Saccharobesus litoralis: one gene and its partners. The protein of the gene in region 3 interacts with the protein of the main gene of each other region in a pairwise test. Links are inferred from orthologs where the notes say so. Each region holds a gene or a part of one and is shown on either strand. Other genes may lie near its edges.

Region 1 (6,460 bases), 3.8 Mb from region 3 along the record:
GCTTGATGGTGCTTTTTGGCGTAATGACAGATTTAACTTGGCCATTTTACAGTGCTTTGATCATAGCGAGTGGCATGCTTATTCGGCAACAGCTTTGGGTTAGAAACCGTGATAAGCAAGCTTGCTTTAAGGCGTTTTTAGATAACCACCCAGTGGGTATGGTGATTTTTATTGGTCTAGCGGCAAACTTTTGGTTATCCGCAATTTAACTCATCTCTTAACCTTATTTTGGTTTAGTTTAGGTTAAGAGATGAGGTTTATTTAGTGCTCGTGTTTGCAAATTTAAGGGTGACGGATTGTTGCCAATATATCCCCGTCTAATAATTCAAAAACAATTGAACGTAACCCGCCTAGAGTGTCGGTCGATTCTAACAAGCCATCATCATTTGATTGCAGGTAGCCTAACTCGCGTAATTTTAAAATTAGCTGATTGATCAAGCTCTTGTCGACAAATTCAGGGCCTTTGATTCCGTTTAGCTTGGCTAATTGCTTAGCATGATCTAATGCTTGGCTTTCTAAATCGGTTCTGGCAATCGCTGGTGTCTGCTCTAATACAGCGAGTACAATTGCGTAGCGCTGCAATGTTTCTTGACAGTAGCTGGCTAATAAATGTAATTGTTGATAACGAGAGTCGGCATGACGAATAGCCTGTAACTCCTGATTATCAATCGTCAGCATTTTGTAGTCTTTAAGTGTTGCTAAAATATGGTCGAGATGGGCTTCTAACTGCGCTTGGCTAAACTTTAAAAAGTACTCACCGGCAATTAACCGTAGCAGAGTTTGCCATTGAGTTAGTATGGTTGCACGGTTATTTTTTGCGTCCGCAATCAAGCTTGCGGCCGCGAGTGAAGGTAACAAGAATACATGCAAAACATTGTTGCGATAGTATGTTTGTAATACGGCTTCAGAATCCGTTAAGGAAATAATGTCAGTCTTGCCTTTTTCGACTTGGTACTTATCCATGGAAATCGCATGCTCGACTAGTAATTTGGGATGCGGATCCGGAGGTAAGGTTAGCTCAGAGAAAGGGGCATGTTGTTCAAGCAAAGCTAAACATAGCTTGAGCTGATTTTCGAGATCGTCTCTAAATAATGAATGTTTAGGTGCTGCAAGTAAGGCTAGGGCTGATAAATTAACGCCATTTAATGCCGCTGCTCGATTGATATTACACATCACTTGCTGAGCAATATCGTTGACAAAGCCTGGAAACCAAGTGGGTTTTTGTGGAATGGTTGGATGAATATCCTCGCGCCAGTTCTCCACTTTGCTATTGAGTTGTTTGTTTAAGCTAATCGGTTCGCCAAAATTAACATAGCCTTGGCCAAAGTGACGCAATTTACGCAATATACCTAATACTTGCCAGAATGACTCTTTCTGTTTAGCTGCACCACCAAGCTCGCGCATGTAAGTACTGACTTCCATTACATGCTCATAGCCAATATAGACAGGAACCAAGGTGATAGGGCGATCCAAACCACGTAAAGCGGATTGCACTGTCATGGCCAACATACCTGTTTTGGGCTTAAGTAAGCGCCCTGTACGTGAGCGGCCAGATTCAGGATAGTATTTTATCGCATAGCCACGACTTAAAAGTTGTGCCATGTACTCTCTAAAAGCGGCTGAATAAAGTTTGTTACCACGAAATGAGCGGCGCATAAAAAAGGCACCACCACGGCGAAAAATAGGCCCCATTGGCCAGAAGTTTAAGTTGATGCCCGCTGCAATATGAGGAGGAACTAATCCCTCGTGATAAATCACATAGGTTAATAGTAAGTAATCCATGTGGCTGCGATGACAAGGTACGTAAACTACCTCGTGACCTTCATGGGCAAGCTTACGCACTGTTTCTACGTTGGTGATGTGGATCCCATGATATAACTTGTTCCATATCCAAGTAAGAACGCGATCGCCAATACGTACCGCATTTTCTCGATAGTCTGCGGCCATTTCATCTAAGTATTGGCGCGCGGTTTCACGGGCTTTATTGATACTAATATTTTTACTTTTAGCTTCGTCTTCAATCACTTTTTTTAATGCTGGCGAGGCTAATAAACTATTAATTAGCTGATCTCTTTCCCACAGCTTTGGGCCAGCAATCGCGAGCTTTTGGCGTTGAAAATGAAAACGTGCTACCCGTAGCAGTTTTTGGGCAATAGCTTTATCAGAACCATGATCGTCAGCGACTTCTCGGCAGGACACGGGTTGACTGAACTGAATGAGATTGTGACGCCCTGAAAACAGAACAATAAAAAACTTTGCTAAAGCACTTGGCTTGCGTTGATCGTTGAAGACCACATCAGCATCAAGGTTAGCTTTACCTGGGTAACGTCCCCAAGTTGAAAAACAAGGGATTAATTGAGCATCAATACCGGTTTGTTCTTTATGTTGCTTAAGTAACTGTTCGACTTGCGACAAAGCTTCTGTCGGTTTACGTTTAATCTTTAGGCTGGATGCCATACGATCAAGGCAAATATACCTCGTGTAGAGAGTGCCATTGACGTTAACTTTGCTAAATGGAGACGGTAGATCAAATTTTTTACAGATGCGCTGTAGAGCAAGCAGATCAAAAATTGACTCTTCTTTTAAAACGTAAAATAAAGGCTTGTCGTGATCAATGTTGATCTCAGCTTCTAATTGCGCTGGAATGACTTTGGTGCGAATAAAAGGTCTAACGGGCCATTTTAATACATGGCTGAGCACCGCGTTAAGTTCGCTCATATTTGAGTTTAGCTAAAAATATGCATGAAATATGAAGATAATTATATCATGAGCGCCGTTTTCAGCCTACGCAACAACCATGACATTTTTTGTGGCGATATAGTCAGTTAGTTATAGATAAATATAAAAGAGGAAATATAAACCCTGCTTAAGCACTTAATAGCCAAGTGGCTGTACCTAAAAATGCAAATATACCGACTACATCTGTGACGGTTGTTAAAATTACGCCTCCAGCGAGAGCAGGGTCTATTTCTAAGCGTTTTAATATCAGTGGAATACTTACACCCGCAATGCCGGCTGCGAGCATATTCATTAGCATGGCAAAAGCAATAATCCCACCGAGTAATAAGTCTTGTTTCCAAAGTGCGACGACAGAGGCAATCAATACTGCCCACAAAACCCCATTCAGCAAGCCGATAGTAAATTCTTTTATTATTAGCCAGCGCACGTTGGTTGGTGCAACGTGGCCTACCGCCATTGCCCGGATCACTAAGGTTAATGTTTGGTTACCTGCGATACCGCCCATACTGGGTACTATCGTATTGAGTACAGCTAAAACTGCGAGTTGGGAAAGAATGTCTTCAAAAGCACTAGAAACTAAAGCGGCCAATAATGCTGTAATTAAATTAATACCCAGCCAGATAGAGCGACGCTGGGTACTTTTGATAACGGGAGCAAACGTGTCTTCTTCGTCGTCTAAACCCGCCATACTCATCATGGAATGTTCGGCATCTTCACGAATAATATCAACAATATCATCTATGGTGATCCTACCTAATAGTAGACCTTGCTCATTGGTAACAGGTGCTGATATCCAATTATGGCGCTCAAATTGTTTAGCAACTTCAGATTCGTCCATATCCGCAGGGATAGTTTCCGCTTCTTCTTCCATAATGTCTGACACTAAAGTCGCGGGGTTTGACGTGACCACGAGTTTTGCCAGACTTAATGTGCCGAGTAACTTGTCTTGATCATCAACCACGTACAATACGTCAGTTGCTTCTGGAAGATGGCCACGCAACCTGAGATAGCGACTCACGACTTCAATAGTCACATCAGGACGGATGGTGACGGTATCCGTATTCATGATAGCGCCGGCGGTGTCTTCCTCGTAGCCTAGGGCTTTTTCTGCACGATGACGATCTTGCTCATCCAGCGATTGCAAAACGGCTTGGTAAGTTTCATCGGGCAGGCTACGTAATACTTCGGCAAGATCATCGGTATCTAACCCTTCAGTGGCTTCGGCAACCATTGAGGGGTTCATTTTTTGGATGATGCTATTGCGAACGTCTTCAGATAGCTCTTCAAGAATGTCGCCGTGAAACTCTGGGTCAATTAATGTCCAAATAACATGGCGTTGTTTGCTGGGTGAGGACTCTAAGACGTGGGCTATATCTCCGTCAGACATCTCGTGCAGTATATTACGCACGTGCACAAACATGCCTTGACTTAGCGCATGGCTAATATCGCTTAGCAAGTTTTGGCTATTGTCTTGTTCGAAGGTGTCCTGCATATCCCGCAGATCTTTATCAGAAATATTATGCGCTTAGTCTACCGCAAGCCTGTTTGCAATTCTAACTATTAGTGTTGAAAACACAGGGGAGTAGGGCTACTCAGCTTCTTCAAATTTATTGGCTATTAGTGCTTTTACGGCTTCTAATGCCGCTGGGGCATCTTCGCCAGTGCATTGTACGGTTATTTGTTTGCCTTGCGCACCAGCAAGCAGCAAAAGCGCCATAACACTTTGGGCGTTGGCTGATTTACCTTCGCAGCTAATGGTAATTGTCGATTGGAATTGTTGGGTTAGCTCAACGAGCTTAGTTGCCGCTCGTGCATGTAGCCCAAGCTTGTTAACTATGGTGAGTGACTCTGATACACAAATTGACATGAACTAACGACGCTGCTCTCGATGTAAAATGGTGATGTTATCTCTTTCTTGTTTAAAGGCATCAGCTAATGTTTGTGCCACATACACAGACCTATGCTGGCCACCTGTACAGCCAATGGCGACAGTCACGTAACTGCGATTATTGCGCTCCAGCGCAGGTAACCAAGTTTTAAGGAAGATTTTAACTTGCCAGATGAATTCACTCACTTCTGGACTTTGCGCTAAGTAATCGATTACCGGTTGGTCTAAACCCGTGAGTGGTCTTAGTTCGGGTACCCAGTGAGGATTAGGCAGAAAACGCGCATCAAACACATAGTCTGCATCTTGCGGAAGCCCGTGCTTAAAACCAAATGAAGTGAATACCAACTTGAGTTGCTTGGCTTTAGTGCCAAGTATTTCGCTATGAACCAAGTCGTTTAACTGATGAATGCTTAGCCCTGTTGTATCTAAAATTAAATCAGATTGTTGCTTGATGCTGTCTAATTGGTTTTCTTCGTCTTTAATCGCTTCTTCTAAGCTAAGCTCACTGTTTTGTAAGGAGAGTGGGTGAATACGTCTTGATTCTGAAAAGCGCTTTAGCAAAGCGGTATTAGTCGAATCAAGGTAAACAACACGTAAGCTGACTTTATTACGTAATGTCTCTAAATAGGTGGAAACTTGATTCTCAGAAGGAGACGTTAGATTACGAATATCTAATGTCACCGCAACTTTATCGGCTTTGCCTTGCATTGTATTGATGAGCGACAGCAAAAGCTCTAGCGGCATATTGTCGACACAATAGTAACCTGAATCTTCAAGGTTATGTAACGCAGCGGTTTTACCTGATCCTGAGCGACCAGTGAAAATGACTAGCTGTAACATCGTTTTTCCTTAAAACTAACAACCTATTGAAATAAGCAAGTAGAATATACCACTATTTTCAGCTATTTATAGTCATGAACTTAACTTGCCATAAACTTAACAACAAACTTAATTAGTGATTGCTTGGTATAACTCTTGATTGGTTATAGCGTTTTTCACACTTTTAAGTACAGTTTTATCAGATAGTTTTTCGGCTATTAGTGCTAGTGACTTTAAGTGGTCTTGGCATTCAGACTCAGGGGCAAGTAATGCGAAGAAAACTTTGACTGGGGCATTGTCTATCGCGTCATAGTCAATGGCTTCGTCTGAGGTTAACAACAAAGCTAAACTTTTATTACAATTAAGACGACCATGAGGTAAGGCAATACCTTGACCTATACCTGTGCTGCCGAGTTTTTCACGTGCTAGCAAGGCATCAAGTATGTCTTGTTCTTGTATTTCAGTTTGCCCTAGCTGTTTAGCCGCATATTGGCTAATAACTTGAAGGATTCTTTTTTTGCTTTTAGCCGGAACTGCGCAAAATACGCAGTCCGGAGTGATTAGTTGTTCAATTTCCATTGAGCAGATTAATGACTCTTTAATTTTTCTTTATGTTTGATTACTTGCCTGTCGAGCTTGTCAATTAATGAATCAAGCGCTGCATACATATCCTGGTGATCGGACGTGGCAAATATCTCTCCGCCGTTAATATGCAAAGTCGCTTCCGCTTTTTGCACTAACTTTTCCACGCTTAGGATAACATATACATTGTTTATATGATCAAAATGTCGCTCTAGTTTTGCAAACTTTGTGTCGACATACGTTTTTAAAGCCTCGGTCACTTCTACATGGCGGCCAGTTAAGTTGATTTGCATAGGCTTTTCCTTCTATGGTTGCGAGCCCTAAAGTAGGCTCTTACGTTGGTTTGATGGTGGAATCGACAAAGCTTCTCGGTACTTAGCTATGGTACGGCGAGCGACTTGAATACCTTGTTCAGCTAACAGGTCGGTGATT
Region 2 (6,317 bases), 3.7 Mb from region 3 along the record:
TGCGCGTTGCGCTGGGGATAAAACTGCGTTTGCACCACCAGCAGTGCCGTCAGTTGCTTGAGCAGCAGCTGAACCAGCTTTGTTAGTCGCGGCTGAACTGTCAGCATCTTCACCTGTTGTACCACAAGCAGTTAAAGTCAAAATGGGTAAAGCTAGCGCCAGCGCTTTTAAAGTTTTTGAAGGCTGCATCTTATTTTCCTTTATCTTTTCTTAGCAAATGTTTGAATTTTTATTGTTACAGCATGGGTGACCATGCTGGTGATTTATACTGTCCTACGCCTAATGGTAGGCGAGCTTTAAAGCGACCATCCACTGACACCAATGCCAGTACCTGATCACCATCATGTAATGTACTGTAGATCACCATGGATCCATTAGGGGCTATACTGGGAGATTCGTCCAAATAGGTTTTAGTTAGCACTTGTAACGCTCCTGAACCCACATCTAAACGCCCTATATGATAGTTACCACGCGTGCGGTTAACTAATATAAGCTCCTGCCCGTTTGGCGAAAATGAGCCCCCAAGGTTCATTTCACCAGTGAATGTCAAGCGTTTAACACGCTTTGTGTCTAAATTTACGCTATATAGCTGAGGTTTACCACCCCGTTCTGATGTAAAAATAAGTTTCTTTCCATCAGGAGACCAACTTGGCTCTGTATCTATCGCTCTATGTTTAGTAATACGCGATAGTTTACGAGACAATAAATCCATTACGTAAATTTCAGGATCACCATCTTTAGATAACACCATAGCCATTTTTGTGCCATCCGGTGACCACTGTGGCGCACCATTAATTCCGGGGAAAGAAGCGATCATGTCACGATCTGTACTATACAAATCTTGTATATATATTTGAGCCTGAGCATTTTCAAACGTTACATAAGCTAATTTTGTCGCATCTGGCGACCAGCTAGGTGACATTAAAGGTTCAGAGCTTGAAATTAATTCGCGTTCACCAAATCCATCGTAATCAGCAACCATTAATTTATAAGGGCGCTCTGCGTTATAGTCACTCACTTTCACGTAAGCAATACGGGTTTTAAATGCGCCAGGAATACCCGTTAATGTTTCAAACACATTATCTGAGATATGATGGGCTAATTGACGGAAACGACTTAAATCAGCCGTAACATCTGCTTCGTATAAAATGTGATCATTAGTTTCAATGAGTTCACCTTCACTTAACATGCGGGAGTTGGTGCCTGTAATTTGACCACGCACAATATCTATCAAGGTGTAATGTACTTGAAATTGGTCCAGCACGGTTTGTTTAACTTCCCCTATCAAGATAGTTTCAACCCCGGCATCTAACCAAGCTTGATAATCGACGTCAGCTTCCAGATGAGGCTTTTGTGGCATGTTGATCTGGGGGAATGGGTGAAATTTTCCACTACGAGCCATGTCTGATGCGATAATTTCAGCAATATCCATGGGCAGTTCTGTCGTACCCTCGTATTTGAATGGGATAACCGCGATAGGTCGAGTGCTTTCAACCCCTTCTGTAATCAAAATTTCTAGCTTAGCCTGAGCCTGAAAACACACCACACACAAAAAACTCAAGGCTGTAATAATTCGCTTCATAGTTACTCTATTTTTTATTTTTACTTTTCAGTTAAAGGGCAAAAGTAATGTCGATATCTTTAATTTCAACAAAAACATCAGGATCTTTCGATACAGGAACCGTTTCAGTTTGAATAACAGCTCGCTCCGCCGCTTTACATAGCAGCTCGAAACCACCTAATTTACGCACACCGATAACAAAACCACTAGGCGCTAAGCGTATGTTCAACTTACAAGATTTACCTTTGTAAATTTCATCCGAAATAAGATTAGCTTTAATTGAATCATGAATTAATCTTTCGTACTTTTGCTTTTCAGTCAAAATTTGTGAACGTTTTGCTTTTTTCAACGCAGCTTGCTCGGCCGCTAATTGCTCCGCCATAAAACGTTCAATTTCAGCTTTTTCTGCTGCTTCCTGTTCTTTACGTTTGCGTTCAGCCGCTTCTTGCTCGGCTTTTTTCTTAGCTTCTTCAGCACGCTTCTTGGCTTCTGCCGCTTCTTTTTCAGCTCTCTGCTTTGCGGCTTGTTCTGCTTCTGCCGCCTTCTTAAACTCTTTTGCTCGAGCCGACTCCTTGACTTGACGCTCTTTAGCGGCTTTCGCTTCGGCTTCCGCTTGTTTTTTCTGCTGGTCTAAATCTTTAATTTTTTTCTGGTTTTTATTAATTTGATTTTGCGCTTTTTGCGCTCGGCGCTCTAAATCTCTAATACGGTTTTCTTCAGCCTGCTGCTTTGCTTCTTTTTGAGCTTGGATCCGCTTAATCTGCTTTTCCATCTCTGCTTTATTCACAGAAACCGCTTTAACTATATCGGGTTTTAACGCGCCTTTTTCATCAACTTTGCTGAGTTCACCTTCCGCCTCAATTTGCTTAACGGCCGGTGGCGCAATCTCAAAACTAAATAATAAAACAACACCAATAACAATATGAACGCCAAACGAAGAAAAGAATGACAAAATATAATTCTGCATACTTACTCCGGATTATCCGTCATTAAACCAACTGATGGCACACCAGACTTTTGCAAAAGCACCATCATTTGTACAACCGTGTTGTAATCAACTCGTCCATCTCCTTCGACCATAACAGGGCTTTCTGGCTCTTCTATCATGTAAGCGGCAACAATAGAAGCAAGCTCTGTAGGTGTTAATGGCCCTTGTTTTTCACTACCTACCGTGACGAAATATTCGTAATCGATAGTCACTGAAGCAATAATGGGTGTTTTGGTATCTTCAGCTAACGGGTTCGCTTGCGCCTGTGGCAAACTAACATTAACCCCTTGTGTAATAAAAGGAGCAGTTACCATAAAGATAATCAGTAAAACCAGCATAACGTCGATATACGGCACAACGTTAATCTCAGCGACTGGTCTACGTCGTATTTTTTGCTGAGGATGCATTAAAACTAGTGCTCCCCTGCTTTTTCATCTTTTCCAGCCAGCGCTTGACGTTGCAAAATAGCGGAAAACTCTTCCATAAAGTTATAATAACTCGTTTCAATTTTTTCGACTGAGTTTGAAAAACGGTTATATGCAACAACGGCTGGAATAGCAGCAAACAAGCCCATTGCGGTCGCAATTAACGCTTCTGCAATACCTGGAGCAACCATATTCAATGTAGCTTGCTTAACTTCACCTAACGCAATAAATGAATTCATTATCCCCCAGACGGTACCAAATAAACCAATATATGGACTAATTGAACCAACAGTGGCTAAAAATGGTAAATGAGTTTCTAGCTTTTCCACTTCTCGAGAAAGGGACACTCGCATCGCTCGATGAGTCGCATCCATCAGCATTTCTGAAGAGCCGACATTACCTTTACGTATACGGGCAAATTCTTTAAAGCCGGCTTTGAAAATAGACTCTAAACCACTTTGCTTAGCATTTGCATAATTCAACTCTTGATACAAACGTGCTAGGTCCACACCAGACCAAAATTTATCTTCAAATTGGCTAGCACTACTTTTCGCACTGCTTAACGCCGCATTACGCTGAAATATCATGGTCCATGAAATTAATGACAATAAAAGTAGTAACACCATGACGCCTTGTACAAGTAGGCTGGCTTCAAGAAATAATCCCCAAAAGGTGATATCAGCAGACACGTAGTAATTCCTCGTATATATAGTCTGGTATGCGTAGTGGCTTCATTTCAGCTAAATTAATGGTTGCCACCAAAACTTCGGCTCGGTTGATTAATTGTTCATCACACTCAATCCATTGCTCAAATATAATGCTGGCTTTTTTGAGTGTTTTAATTCGAGTCTTCACCACTAGCTCGCTATTGAACCGAGCGGCCTGAATGTTATCAACGCTAAAAGATTTAACAATAAAAGCAAAGTTTTCAGCAAGAAGATCTTGTTGACGAACACCTAAGGTATTCATCATCTCGCTGCGCGCTCGCTCATAAAACTTCAAATAATTAGCATGATAAACAACCCCACCGGCATCCGTATCTTCGTAAAAAACACGTAAGTAGTAGAAATAGGTGTTATCAATAAAGCTGGGGTTTGGCATTTTTTGCTCTTAAGCACTTACAGCATAATGCTGAATGAAGCTTTACTTAACGCTATATTTATTATTAGGTCGAAAATATGCCAAAAACTGGCGGTTAAATAAAGAGATTGGCAAGAAATCGCAAGGCTAAACGGCAATAATTTATACCGTTTAGCGCAAGTTAACAAAAGTTATACGAAAAACAACTAGATTTGCACTTTTTTGATGAGTTTATCGACACATCCGATAACGACAAAGACTAATCCTTGCTAATACCAAAGTGTTGATAAACTCTTGGCGTCGCGATCCGCCCTCTTGGGGTTCGCTGAATAAACCCTTGCTGAATAAGATAAGGTTCAATGACATCTTCGATAGTATCTTTATCCTCACCTATTGCAGCAGCCAGATTGTCCAGCCCCACGGGTCCACCATCAAATTTATCGATAATCGTATCTAGGATTTTTTTATCCATGTAGTCAAATCCCATATTATCTACTTCGAGCATATCTAAGGCAGCGGCGGCGACTTTTTGTTCTGCCTTGCCGTCTGCTTTCACATCAGCATAATCACGAACACGTCGCAATAATCGATTGGCTATTCTCGGCGTACCTCTACTACGACAAGCGACTTCTAACGCGCCCTTTTCTTCTAAATCCATATTTAGAAAACTCGCTGAACGCATAACAATTTTTTGCAGCTCTTCCGTTTTATAAAATTCAAGACGCTGAACGATACCGAAACGATCGCGCAAAGGAGAAGTCAATGAGCCAGCTCGAGTTGTAGCGCCAATTAAAGTGAATGGCGGTAAATCCAGTTTGATTGAGCGTGCAGCTGGGCCTTCACCTATCATGATATCCAACTGATAATCTTCCATCGCTGGATAAAGTACCTCTTCAACCATAGGGCTAAGTCGATGAATTTCATCAATAAATAACACATCATTCGGTTCAAGGTTTGTTAACAGCGCAGCTAAATCGCCTGCTTTTTCTAAAACGGGTCCCGATGTGGTTTTAATATTGACGCCCATTTCATTAGCTAAAATCCGAGCTAATGTGGTTTTACCTAGTCCCGGAGGACCAAAAATTAGAACATGATCTAACGCATCTTCACGTTTACGAGCGGCTTCGATATAAATCGACATTTGCTCTACAACATGCGTTTGCCCAGTATAGTCAGATAACTTTTGTGGGCGTATCGCACGATCAACGGCGTCATCTTCGCGGTCGGCGCTAGCGCTAATAATTCTATCGGCTTCAATCATGTTGGTAACTTTTTAATTGCTATTCAGGCCTTAAAGCATGGCTTTTAAGGCATCTTTAATTATGGCTTCACTCGTCATCCCAACTTTAGCCACTTTTTTAACCGTAGTTTCAGCTTGATTCGCTTTATAACCTAAGGCTATTAACGCATCAACCGCATCATTAACTGGGTTGGTTGCGGGTTCCAACACCATATCCATATTACTAGCTTGACTATCAGCTGTTGGAGTTGCTGGAATATCACGCCAGTTTTTCAAGCGATCAGACATTTCTAGCAATAAACGTTCTGCCGTTTTTTTACCAACGCCAGGGACTTTTACAATCCGACTAATATCGGCTTGGTTAACCGCCCAAATAAAGTCTTCACCTGACATGGCTGACAATATGGCTAACGCCAATTTAGGGCCTACACCATTTGCTTTTAATAATTCACGGAACAAATCACGTTCGAATTTGGCATGAAAACCATAAAGTGCTTGCGAGTCTTCTCGGAACACTTGATGCATAAAAAGTGTTGTCGCAGAATCGTCTTGCGGTAAATTATAGAAGCTAGTCATTGGCAAATTCACTTCATAGCCAACACCATTTACCTCTAATACACATTGTGGTGGTGTTTTTTCTATCACCACTCCTGTTAACCTGACTATCACAAAAACTCTACCTTCTTAATCGCCCACGCACTGTTTTACTTGCTTGTCCAGCCATGCTAATTAAACTTTGGTGAGTATGACCATGGCACATTGCTATAGCAAGTGCATCTGCTGCATCGGCTTGTGGCATTTTTGATAAATTGAGAATGCTTTGTACCATGTGTTGCACTTGGCTTTTAGCCGCATTCCCTTTACCAACAACAGCCTGCTTTATTTGCCGTGCGGAATATTCAGAAACGGGTAAATCAGCCAACATAGCAGCAACAATAGCAGCACCTCGTGCTTGTCCCAGTTTTAAAGCTGAATCAGCATTATGCGCGACAAAGACTTGCTCTATAGCAAATTCGTCTGGCT
Region 3 (5,374 bases):
TAATGTTGATGTGGCAATCGAAACAGAAGGCGATGCTATTCGTGATGCCTTAGTTCGTCAGCTTTATTGCCCAGTTCGCTGGACAGAAAGTGTTGAGCAACTCGCGGCTCAAGGTATTAGCCAATTAGTTGAAGTGGGCCCAGGTAAAGTATTAGCGGGTTTAACAAAACGTATTAATAAATCATTATCTGCAACATCGGTTAACGATATTGCATCAATCGAATCTTTCATTAGTGAGTAATATCATGTTTGGAAACTTAGAAGGACAAGTCGCTTTAGTCACTGGCGCAAGTCGTGGTATTGGTAAAGAAATCGCACTTAAATTAGTTGCAGCCGGAGCAACAGTGGTTGGCACGGCAACAAGTGACAATGGTGCTGCTGCTATCAGTGATTATTTAGGTGAAAACGGTAAAGGCTTAAAACTGAATGTAACCGATGCTGACAGCATTGCTGAAACATTTGATGCAATTAAAGAAGCTTACGGTGTCGTTGATATTTTAGTTAATAACGCGGGTATTACGCGCGATAACTTAATGATGCGCATGAAGGATGACGAGTGGGATTCAATTATCGACACGAATTTATCTTCTATTTTCCGCATTTCAAAAACTGCTTTACGTCCTATGATGAAAAAGCGCTACGGTCGTATCATCAATATAGGCTCAGTTGTTGGTTCAACGGGGAACCCTGGTCAAGCTAACTATTGTGCGGCGAAAGCTGGTGTTATTGGTTTTTCTAAAGCTTTAGCAAAAGAAGTGGCTTCTCGTGGTATTACAGTTAACACGGTTGCTCCAGGTTTTATCGACACTGATATGACAAAAGCGCTAAATGATGAGCAAAAAGAAGCTATCTTCGGTAATATCCCAGCTGCACGTTTGGGCCAACCAGAAGAGATTGCTTCAGCTGTATTATTCTTAGCGTCAAAAGAAGCTGGTTATATTACAGGTGAAACTATCCATGTAAATGGTGGTATGCACATGGCATAAGGCTATAAAGCCTATGTCCGCACGCACGTAATGGTTATTTATTAACCTACTTTTGCTTAACTGCGTTAAACAGCGCAGTTAATGCTTGAAATGCCGCTAATAAGGGCTATTATGTGCGTAATTTTAATTTGCACACTCAAAACTTGACACTATAAGTGCGTCAAAGATTGTTGAACTGAGCAATAAGAATACAGGTTTGACCAGAAGCAATTTAATAATTTTAACTTGCTACTGATTCAGCCAATCAAATAAACTATCAGCAATTAAAATTGCGTATTTTCTAAGGGAAACCTACTTATGAGTTCTATCGAAGAAAGAGTTAAAAAAATTATCGTTGAGCAATTGGGCGTTAAAGAAGAAGACGTTCGTAACGAAGCATCATTTGTTGACGATTTAGGTGCAGATTCTTTGGATACAGTTGAGCTAGTTATGGCTCTTGAAGAAGAATTCGACACAGAAATCCCTGATGAAGAAGCGGAAAAAATTACTACGGTTCAATCAGCAATTGATTACGTAGACGCGAACAAAGAATAAGATTCTTTATGGGCGGTTCTTCACCGCCCTTTTCATATCCATATAGATAAAGCAAAAACCCATCTGTTTTTCTCCATTCGGAGGCAAGAAAAGTGTCTAAACGTCGTGTAGTCGTCACTGGTCTAGGTATGTTATCGCCTGTTGGTAACTCAGTAGACGAATCATGGAAATCATTATTGGCAGGTCAAAGTGGTATTCAAACCATTGATACTTTTGACGTGTCTAGCTTTGCAACCAAAATCAGCGGTCTAGTAAAAGGTTTTGATATAGAAGAATATCTGCCTAAAAAAGAAGCCAAAAAAATGGATGTTTTCATCCAGTATGGCGTTGCCGCGGGTATGCAGGCGTTTAAAGATTCAGGTATCGAAGTCACCAGCGACAATGCACATCGCATTGGTGCTAGCGTTGGCTCTGGTATTGGTGGTTTAACCTTAATTGAAGAAAACCACAGTAAATTATTAAAAAGCGGCCCGAAACGCATGTCGCCTTTCTTCGTGCCATCGACCATTATTAATATGATCTCAGGTCATTTGTCGATTATGTACAACTTGCAAGGGCCGAATATTGCTATTACAACCGCTTGTACCACAGGTGTTCATTGTATTGGTCATGCTGCGCGTATGATCGCGTATGGTGATGCTGATGCCATGTTAGCAGGTGGTGCAGAAGCCGCTACGACTCCACTTGGTTTAGGTGGTTTTGCTGCTGCTCGTGCACTTTCATCACGAAATGATGATCCAACTCGTGCTAGCCGTCCTTGGGACAAAGACCGTGATGGTTTTGTCATGGGTGATGGTGCGGGTGTTGTTATGCTTGAAGAGTATGAGCATGCCAAGGCACGTGGTGCAAAAATTTATGCTGAGCTAGTTGGCTTTGGTATGAGTGGTGATGCCAATCATATTACGTCTCCGCCGGATGATGGTCGTGGTGCTCAAGCTGCAATGGCTAATGCCATTCGCGATGCAGGTGTTGAACTAGAAGCGATTGATTATATCAATGCCCACGGTACATCAACTCCAGTTGGCGATAAAGCAGAAACAGCGGCTGTGAAAAACTTATTTGGCGATCACGCATACAAGTTAGCGGTTAGCTCGACTAAATCGATGACAGGCCATTTGCTTGGTGCAGCCGGTGCCATTGAAGCGATTATCACGGTTAAAGCAGTACAAGATGGCGCTATTCCGCCAACAATTAACCTAGATAATCCAGATGAGGGCTGTGATTTGGATTATGTGCCGCACGAAGCACGCCAATTAAATATGGAGCTTGCGCTTTGTAATTCATTTGGTTTTGGTGGAACTAACGGTTCACTTCTATTTAAAAAAGTTTAAATCCAAACGCTTTTTAGTATTGTAAAAAAGGTCAGCTATGCTGGCCTTTTTTAATTGTATTATAGTCAAAGTGATCGGGTTTTAGGGGCGGGTTCTAGTTCCAGACGAAACCTAAGTACTTACATCCTGTCAGCTCCAAAAGTTGGGGCTTGTAAGCCAAGTCGAGGGCAAGCGCAGACAATGAACCATAAAATCTGAGCGAGAAGAATATTAGGAGTTATTTTCACTGTTTTGCGTATAATGCACCCAAATTAATTCAAGCTATTGCTTTTTGATGTTCAGACTGATCATCTTTACTAGCGAATAGCTATGATACTTTGGAGCAGACTAAAATGACCAACAATGATATTTTGCGTCGTATTCGCTACACCTTTAATTATAACGACGCCAAAATGGCCAGTATTTTGGAATTGGTTGGTTATAAAGTTGAACCGGCGTTAATTACCCAGTGGTTAAAAAAAGAAGAAGATGAAGCTTATGTGCGGTGTAGCGATCGCGAATTTTCTAACTTTTTAAATGGCTTTATTGTCGAAAAACGCGGTAAACAAGAAGGTAAACCTTTACCTAAAGCGGAAGACCATTTAAACAACAATATCATTCTAAAGAAACTAAAAATCGCGTTAAATTTACAATCAGAAGAACTCATTGCAATGATCTCGCATGGAGACTTTTCCATCAGTAAACATGAATTGAGTGCGCTATTTCGTAACCCGCAACATCATCATTTTCGTGAATGTAAAGACCAGTTGTTACGCAAGTTTTTGAGCGGAATGCAGGTAAAATATCGTGGTGATAGTGAAGTTTCTTCTGCAGGTAATCAATTCTCAAAAGCGCCTAAAAAGCCTTTCAATAAAACGCCCAAAAAGCCAAGTGATAACCCATATGCTAATTGGCAACCTTCTGGTAATGAAACAGTGAAAGTCACGAAAAAGTCGTTTTCTAAGCCAGTTAAAAACAAACCTAAAACCAGAATATCTAAAGATAATTTTAAATGGCCTGACATGAAAAATTAGAAAAATTAGGTCGATTTTTCTATTATTTTATCGTAAGTATAGTCAAAGCGATCAGGTTTTAGTGGCAGGTTTCTGGTTCCAGACGAAACCTAAGTACCTACATCCATGTAGGCAAAGCCGTCAAAGCTACCGCGTCCTGCTCTCGCCCCTTACCTGCATCCATGCAGGCAAGCTTCGAATCCCCATGAGCATATGCTCTATTATGTGATTGGGGTTGCCTAAAGGGATTTAGGTAGTAGGACGACGCAGGAGCCAAAGTCGAGAGTAAGCGCTGACAATGAACCATAAAGCCTGAGCGAGAAGACTATATTAGGTTTAACTTTGTTATTAGAAACACTTTAAATGCGCCTCCATTTTATTTCTGAACGGTCAAAATTGAGTCCTTATAATCGGGCTATACAATTTGGTGACGCACACTTTACAACCATGAAAGTGTGCTCGGGTGAAATTCAGCTATTTTCATATCATCAAGCTCGTCTGCAATTGGCGTCATCGAGGTTGGGTTTTGTCATTGATGAAAGTGAGTGGCAATGGCTTTTTGAGATGCTGTCCTCCCATGCAGAAGGTAAGCAAACGGCGGTTGTGAAAATCATTATTAGCCGTGGCGAAAGCCAACGCGGTTACGCCATACCTGAACCACCTGACTATCAAGCTTTTATCTATACATCGGAATTACCAATTGATTGGCTTGCACAATTACAACAAGGTATCGCGTTAAACATTGCTGATTTTACGTTAGGTCATCAACCTGCTTTAGCCGGATTAAAACATTGTAACCGCCTAGAGCAGGTAATGCTTAAACAAGAATTACAAGCTAAAGGTTGGAGTGATGCCATTGTTTGTGATTTGACTGGAAATGTTATCGAAACTTCGATTGCAAACTTGTTTTTTTATGATGGTCATACTTGGTATACCCCAGAATTAAGTTTGGCTGGTGTGGCTGGGGTATATAGACAATATATACTGCAACAGGCGAAAAAACATAATATCAAAATTGAAGTTTGTGCTATTGCTAGGCAAAACTTAACAAACTTCACCGCGGCTTTTGCCTGCAATGCATTGCAAGGTATTGTGCCTGTGACGCAAATCGCCGAAAATAGCCTATCAGTTGAACCCGTTCATCATTTTAAGCGCACTTTTGAAAATTAAATTATCCACATTTTTAAAACTATTGGCCGCGAGTATTTTTGCTTGTTTAACTGTCGCAAGTGTTTTGGCATTTAAAATTGCTAGCCAATGGCAACAACCTGCGGCTATACATCAGCCGTTATTTACTATTGAATCGGGTTGGTCGTACTACAAATTAATCGAGCAGCTTGAGCATAGCAATATGATTCAAGAGCCGTTTGCATTTAAAATACTCGTTTGGCTAAATCCGCATTTACGTGACATTAAAGCGGGGACTTATCGCTTGCCGGAAAAGGCAACTCAGCGCGAATTAGTTGAAGCTTTAGTATTTGCCAAACCAGCCGAGTTTAAAATCACGTTTATTGAAGGCAGCCGATGGCAA
Region 4 (6,388 bases), 1.5 Mb from region 3 along the record:
GTGGCAATCATTTTTGGTTTGATTTAAACCGCGATTGGGTCCCTGCGAATCAACCGGAAACTCAAGCACGCTTAAGCTTTTTTCATCATTACCGACCTAATGTTGTCGCTGACTTTCACGAAATGCATCATGCACATAGTTACTTTTTTCAGCCTGGAATCGCCAGCCGCGTTAACCCGCTAACCCCAGAAAAAAATCAGCAACTAACCAAATTACTAACCGATGCCACGGCAAAAAAATTCGATAAACAACAACAACCTTATTTTAGCAAGCAACGATTTGACGATTTTTACTTAGGCAAGGCGTCTAGTTATCCTGACCTGCAAGGGTCAATTGGTATTCTGTACGAACAAGGTTCAACATTAGGACAAGTTATTGACAGCCATAATGGTCCTGTCACCTTTGCCCAAGCCATTCGTAATCAACTTACTGCTGGGCAAAGCCTAGTTGACGCAGCCATCGAAAACCGCGTTACCTTACTCGATTACAAACGAAACTTTTTTGCCGAAAGTAAGAAATTAGCGAAACGAGACGATACCGTAGGTTACCTGTTGCACGGCAAAGATCCAGCCAACATTGAGCATCTTCTGACTTTATTACATCGGCATAAAATCCAAGTGTATCCACTGGTCAGCGATTACAAATATGAAGATAAACAATATGCCAGCCAATCTTCATATTGGCTACCCGTGCAGCAAAGCCAATATCGCTTACTAAAAAGCCTATTGAGTTTACGTCAAACCTTTAAAGACAATACATTTTACGATGTCAGTAACTGGAATTTAGCGCTATCTCATGGTGTTGAGGCGATTGCGATCCAAAGTAGTTTCCACCGCATAAAATCATCACAAAATGCTTGGCGACCAAACAACCGTTATCAACCTCAAACTCAACTAAGCAACACAGATTACGCTTGGCTCATCGACTGGCAAACCAGCAATAACGCCAGCTTTTTGGCCAAGTTATTACAATCAAACATTAAAGTGAAAGTCGCCTATGACAATTTCACCATTAAAGTCGCCGACCAAAATCAAACATACCCTGCTGGCACATTATTGATCTTTCCCAAAAGCCAAACCAATATAGAACAAGCGATAACAAACCTGACGGAATTCAGTAAACAACACCACACCACAATTACTGCGGTTAACCACGGGACAAGCGTCAACGGGGTTGACCTTGGCAGCAGTAGCTTTAAGCCGTTAACAGCCATTAACCCTGCCATGCTAGTCGGCTCTGGCATTAATACGTACGAAGCAGGAGAAGCGTGGCAACATTTCGACAGCCAACTAAAAATACCTTTAGTTAAATTAGATATCCATCGCTTAAAACAATACCAATTAAAGCATTACACTCATTTATATATGCCAGACGGCTACTACTATGACTTGCCAAAAAGCATTACAGAAAAAATACAGGCATGGGTAAAAAATGGCGGAATATTGCTGGCACAAAAACGCGCTGCAAAATGGTGTGCCAATCAAGGATTAATTAATAATGCATTTTTAACTCGCAAAGAGTTAAACAATTACTTTGAAAACGACAAGTTTGCTTTCAATGAACGCGAAAAACTACAAGGGTTAAAACGCATTAGTGGCGCCGTTTTCCAAGGGGTATTAGATACCAGCCACCCTTTAACCTTTGGCTATAGCCAATCAGAAATTGCCCTATTTAAAAATAGGCAGCTTGTCATGGAAGAAGCCGCAACGCCATTTAGTGACATAATTAACTATCCTTCGGCTTCATTATTAGCCGGTTACGCCAGTCAGCCCAATCAGCAACTGATAGATAACTCAACCGCAATGACAGCCCACAAGTTAGAGCACGGGTTAATCATTGCTTGGACTGATAATTTACTGTTCAGAGGATACTGGAAAGGAACTGAGCGGTTATTTAATAACGCCTTGCTGCTTAGCAGTAGCATGCTACAACCTTAAGCTGAGCGTGCTGTTTTTAGTAAGCTTTAAGGCGCGTTAATCTAAACGCGCCCAAGCTAAACAAAAAGCTGAAACTTTGACAGCCCCAGCCTGTTTACAGGTTTGGGCAAGAGAGGATAATGTGGCTCCTGTGGTTACCACGTCATCTAACAACAAAATGTGCTGCCCTGTCAGATCAACATTCACTTGAAAAGCCGAGGCTAAATTTTTACGCCGCTTATGCGCAGTTAATTTAGCTTGCGAATGGGTATGTTTGGTTCGAGTTATCCCGCCACTCACGTCTTTTATATTAGATATATTCAGTGCCATCGTTTGTAAATAATCGAGATGATTAAACCCGCGCTTAAGCCAACGCCAAGCATGATTTGGCACCAGAGTCCAAACGTCTGGTGCTTTGTTAAAGTCAATACTTAACTCTTCACCATTTCCTCCAACACCACCTGCTAGTTGCCATTGCTGTAAGCCTTGTTGCGCAAACGCAGATAATGCACCACGTACAGCTGTTTTATCCTGATATTTGTATGCAGTTATCAAATGGCTTAACGGCCACTGATAAATAAAAGGTACGCATAAACCATCTATCGCCTTTAGCTCCATAGTTGCTAATGCATGTGGATGTTGTGTTAATTCGATAGGAGAGTGACATAGGCTGAACTGTAAACTGTCGTGCCAGCAAGTATCGCATATATGATGATGATTGTTTTGCGGCTCATCGCACAGTAAACAAGGTAAAGACATTGCACCCTTACCTATCGAAAATTGTGCTAGACTGCGCGGCCATCGCATAGTGTCATCCTTGATTGAGAGTATAACTTGAATAATAAACCGCTTATTTATTTTGTCCATGGTTGGGGCATGAACCAAGCTGTTTGGTTACCTGTCGTCGAAAAATTATCGACTAAATTTCGCGTAAAGTGCTTAGATATTGCTGGATTTGGTAATAAAAGTCAGCGTGATTTAGAACCGTACACTTTAGCGGCAATCAGCGACGATATTGCCAATGATATTAATGAACCTGGCATAATTGCTGGTTGGTCTCTGGGAGGTTTGGTAGCTCAGTACTTAGCGCTGCACCACCCAAGTAAACTCACTGCACTTATCACCATTGCCAGCACGCCTTACTTTCAAGCTTGTCAAACAACAGACTGGCCAGGTATTAAACCCGCTGTATTAAGCGGTTTTCAGCAGCAGCTTGCACAAGACTATCAAGTCACACTTGAACGCTTTTTAGCCATTCAAGCCATGGGCAGCCCAACTGCAAAACAAGATATTCGCCAATTGAAACAGCAATTACTCGAATATCCTTCGCCCCATTTGAATGCATTAAAAGGCGGATTAACCATATTAGAACAAGCTGATTTACGGAAAAACATAAGTAATATTACCTTACCTACCCTGCGTTTATATGGACGCTTAGATGCGCTTGTCCCGCAAAAAGCCATAGAAAAAATTAAAGTTTTTCAACCTTCTGCCGAGTCAGTAGTTTTCGCTAAAGCTTCTCACGCGCCTTTTATTTCGCATCTTGATGATTTTATTGAAGAAATAATTCGGTTTAGCCAAAATTTAAAATGAGTAAAAAGATCGTCTTTAGTCAATTAAGATCTACAGCAATTATTGGTAAATACACAACGCCAAGGAATTCAAGGTTTACAAGGGACTAAAAAATAAAGTTTTCGCGCTAAATTTGTCGAGATAGGTCAATCGATCACAACAAGTGTGGAAAAAGATCACAGACAAAATGATTTAAGTGTTGCATGCTAATACCATAATTAATTGGCTTGCATAATTTTGAATTCTTTAACGAAAAGTAAAAAGCACCTTAGTTTCGATGCGTTGCGAAAAGCCATGTCATCGCATATTGAAAGTTTTGATGATCCTCGTCAACAAGGCAAGTGCACGTACACCCTTCACGATACAGTCATGAGTGCGTTTGCTTGTATGTATTTTCAAGACCCTTCGCTGGTTCAATTCCAAAAAAGACTAGAGAGAAAGTATCAACGAAGTAATTTAAATACCCTATTTCGTATCAAAGAGACGCCCAAAGACAACCAGATGAAAGACATTCTGGATACCATAGACAGTGAATGCTTTGCACCGGTTTTTAAAGATTACTTTGAACGACTTAGACGTCATCATCACTTACAAAGCTTTGAAGTGCTACCTGGTAAACTCCTTTGTGCCATTGATGGAACTCAATACCACAGCTCCAAAAGTGTCCACTGTGACGGCTGCCTAACGAAGCAACATCGTAATGGCGAAATCACCTATAACCATGCGGTATTACAAGGTGCCATTATGCATCCAAGTCAGCGACAGGTTATTCCGGTTATGCCTGAAGCCATAAAAAATACAGACGGTGCGAAAAAACAAGACTGTGAAATGAATGCGGCTAAGCGCTTTGTAAAAAGGCTGAAAAAAGCTCACCCTCGTCAATCCTTTATTATTTGCGGTGACGGTTTAATGTCGAAACAACCCTTAATCGAATCGACATTGGCAGAAGGGTTTAGCTTTCTATTTATGGCAAAGAAAGATGACCATAAGTACCTGTATGACTGGTTAGCGGCTTATGAGTCACTATCTAGTCAGTCATACACAGATGAAAAAGACGTGACTCACCAATTTAGTTGGCAAAATGATGTGCCACTTCATGGTGGCGAAAAGAGTATCCATGTCAATTATCTAGAATATCGGCAAATCAAAAAGGGTAAACAGACATATCTTGGTAGCTGGGTCAGTGACATTGAGATAAATAAAGACAATGTGATTGCGTTGGCGAAAGCAGGGCGCTGTCGATGGAAAATAGAAAACGAATGCTTCAACAGCCTTAAAAACCAAGGGTATGAAGTTGAACATAACTACGGTCATGGCCACGAGAATTTAAGTTACAACATGTACCTACTGACCTTGCTTGCCTTTTTCTACCATCAAATCTTTGAATTGACAGATGGAGCGTACCAACAGTGTCGGCAAGAGTACGGTTCAAAGCGTTTTTTATGGGAAAACTTCAGAGTCACAATCCGGTATGTTTTGTTTGATTCATGGGCAGATTTAATGACTCATCTACTCACAGACCATGAAATTACAGAGGAAGCTTATTATCGACCTTAAGTAGAGAAATTGTGAATAAAGGATGCTGAAGCATAGGTTCACCCCTGCGCGAAGCATAGAGATTAAATGGGTCCCACCAATCTAAGATGGCTTAACTTGGCAAAATAACAGTAAAAAGGCCATCAGTGCTTGCATATACAGCTTCACCAATAATTGCTGTAAGATCTATCAAAAACTTTAATTTGTCTGATTTTTATACGATAATAGAAAGAGGTGTAGTAGTCGGTATGTGATTTTTTTCACAGCCAAACAATATGTTTTTTTGCAATAGGTGGTTGTATGCAAATTGGATCCGCTTTTAATACAAGTTTAGCAGGGTTACAAAAAGCATCAGAGGGTATAAGCCAAACCTCCCACAAAATTGCATCAGAAAGTTTGCCGCAACAACGCGAAGCATTACAAAGCAAAGCAGAAGAACAAAGCTTAGCTGAAAACGCTAACCGTGAGCCAATAACGTCTACTACAGATAAATTAACCTCTTTGTTAGAGCAACGTAATGCCGCGAGTGCCAATATCAAAGCGTTACAAACAACTGACGAAGTAATTGGTAAAATTATCGACTTAAAAGCTTAACGCTGATTAATTCGATAGTTTTTTAATTTGATAGGCGCGTATACGAGCAAACTGACTGACCATGAACATAGTTACCCAGTTTCCTGTTAACTTAAATCTCAATACGGCAAACCCGCACACAGAGCAGGCCCGTAAAGATGCGCTTGCCCGTCAATTAATTCCGCAAACCACTGAATCCGAAAATTCCGCCGCCGAGCGTGGTTTAGGCTCAGATAGCGAAAAAGCAGCTGGCCGACAGCAGCCTCTTACCTACGATTATATAAAATCACAACAACAAGCTCAGGCTGAAGAGTCACGCCAGCAAGATGTACAAAACCAAGGCGAACAAAAAGACGCGACGGACGATCAAGAAAATCGTGGTAAAGATCGTCAGCAAGCTCAACAAGAAGAGCAAGAACGCCAACAACTAGCCGAATTAAAAGAGCGTGATCGCGAAGTCAAAACGCATGAACAAGCACACGCATCTATCGGTGGCCAATATGCGGGTTCACCTAGCTATGAATATGAAAAAGGCCCTGATGGTAATCGCTACGCTGTCGGTGGTGAAGTCAAAATTGATGTGTCGGAAGTGCCTAACGACCCTGAGGCTACAGCCCGTAAAATGGAGCAAGTGCAAAGAGCCGCACTAGCGCCTGCTGAACCTTCAGCTCAGGATCGTCGTGTTGCAGCAGAAGCGGCATCTAAACGCCAGTCAGCGCAAGCTGAAATGCTACAAGACACAATAGAGTCAAGTCAAAATTCGCCCGACGTTAGCGCTGCAACGCCCAGCC

Evidence for each region.
Region 1: the proteins of acpP (region 3) and plsB interact in binary tests that used the Escherichia coli proteins (3 or more experiments, as listed by UniProt). The link is inferred for Saccharobesus litoralis from one-to-one orthologs.
Region 2: the proteins of acpP (region 3) and C2869_RS20120 interact in binary tests that used the Escherichia coli proteins (3 or more experiments, as listed by UniProt). The link is inferred for Saccharobesus litoralis from one-to-one orthologs.
Region 4: the proteins of acpP (region 3) and bioH interact in binary tests that used the Escherichia coli proteins (3 or more experiments, as listed by UniProt). The link is inferred for Saccharobesus litoralis from one-to-one orthologs.

The regions. Positions count from the first base shown.
Region 1 is NZ_CP026604.1:5,398,271-5,404,730, reverse strand. What follows is about bases 1-3,054. They hold plsB (glycerol-3-phosphate 1-O-acyltransferase PlsB), read right to left. Parts: upstream 2,719-3,054; coding sequence 283-2,718; downstream 1-282. Other genes in these bases: mgtE (magnesium transporter), read right to left, coding at 2,867-3,054; ubiA (4-hydroxybenzoate octaprenyltransferase), read left to right, coding at 1-209. Also shown: more of mgtE, read right to left, coding at 3,055-4,231; C2869_RS20645 (HPr family phosphocarrier protein), read right to left, coding at 4,328-4,606; RNase adapter RapZ, read right to left, coding at 4,610-5,467; PTS IIA-like nitrogen regulatory protein PtsN, read right to left, coding at 5,576-6,025; hpf (ribosome hibernation promoting factor), read right to left, coding at 6,034-6,321; C2869_RS20625 (RNA polymerase factor sigma-54), read right to left, coding at 6,349-6,460. UniProt on the Escherichia coli protein: Catalyzes the transfer of an acyl group from acyl-ACP to glycerol-3-phosphate (G3P) to form lysophosphatidic acid (LPA). This enzyme can utilize either acyl-CoA or acyl-ACP as the fatty acyl donor.
Region 2 is NZ_CP026604.1:5,295,039-5,301,355, forward strand. What follows is about bases 2,365-5,275. They hold C2869_RS20120 (YbgC/FadM family acyl-CoA thioesterase), read right to left. Parts: upstream 4,076-5,275; coding sequence 3,653-4,075; downstream 2,365-3,652. Other genes in these bases: tolA (cell envelope integrity protein TolA), read right to left, coding at 2,365-2,528; tolR (protein TolR), read right to left, coding at 2,531-2,956; tolQ (protein TolQ), read right to left, coding at 2,962-3,663; ruvB (Holliday junction branch migration DNA helicase RuvB), read right to left, coding at 4,314-5,275. In the rest of the region: peptidoglycan-associated lipoprotein Pal, read right to left, coding at 1-189; Tol-Pal system beta propeller repeat protein TolB, read right to left, coding at 236-1,582; more of tolA, read right to left, coding at 1,614-2,364; more of ruvB, read right to left, coding at 5,276-5,315; Holliday junction branch migration protein RuvA, read right to left, coding at 5,346-5,963; crossover junction endodeoxyribonuclease RuvC, read right to left, coding at 5,971-6,317.
Region 3 is NZ_CP026604.1:1,618,560-1,623,933, forward strand. The notes cover bases 1-2,901. They hold acpP (acyl carrier protein), read left to right. Parts: upstream 1-1,283; coding sequence 1,284-1,520; downstream 1,521-2,901. Other genes in these bases: fabD (ACP S-malonyltransferase), read left to right, coding at 1-241; fabG (3-oxoacyl-ACP reductase FabG), read left to right, coding at 246-986; fabF (beta-ketoacyl-ACP synthase II), read left to right, coding at 1,613-2,851. Outside these bases: C2869_RS05715 (YehS family protein), read left to right, coding at 3,184-3,864; pabC (aminodeoxychorismate lyase), read left to right, coding at 4,240-5,013; endolytic transglycosylase MltG, read left to right, coding at 5,003-5,374. UniProt on the Escherichia coli protein: Carrier of the growing fatty acid chain in fatty acid biosynthesis.
Region 4 is NZ_CP026604.1:3,163,479-3,169,866, reverse strand. The notes cover bases 1,648-4,629. They hold bioH (pimeloyl-ACP methyl ester esterase BioH), read left to right. Parts: upstream 1,648-2,750; coding sequence 2,751-3,509; downstream 3,510-4,629. Other genes in these bases: C2869_RS11310 (hypothetical protein), read left to right, coding at 3,783-4,629; C2869_RS11320 (ComF family protein), read right to left, coding at 1,974-2,723; C2869_RS11325 (M14 family zinc carboxypeptidase), read left to right, coding at 1,648-1,937. In the rest of the region: more of C2869_RS11325, read left to right, coding at 1-1,647; more of C2869_RS11310, read left to right, coding at 4,630-5,045; C2869_RS11305 (hypothetical protein), read left to right, coding at 5,325-5,618; C2869_RS11300 (putative metalloprotease CJM1_0395 family protein), read left to right, coding at 5,680-6,388. UniProt on the Escherichia coli protein: The physiological role of BioH is to remove the methyl group introduced by BioC when the pimeloyl moiety is complete. It allows to synthesize pimeloyl-ACP via the fatty acid synthetic pathway through the hydrolysis of the ester bonds of pimeloyl-ACP esters.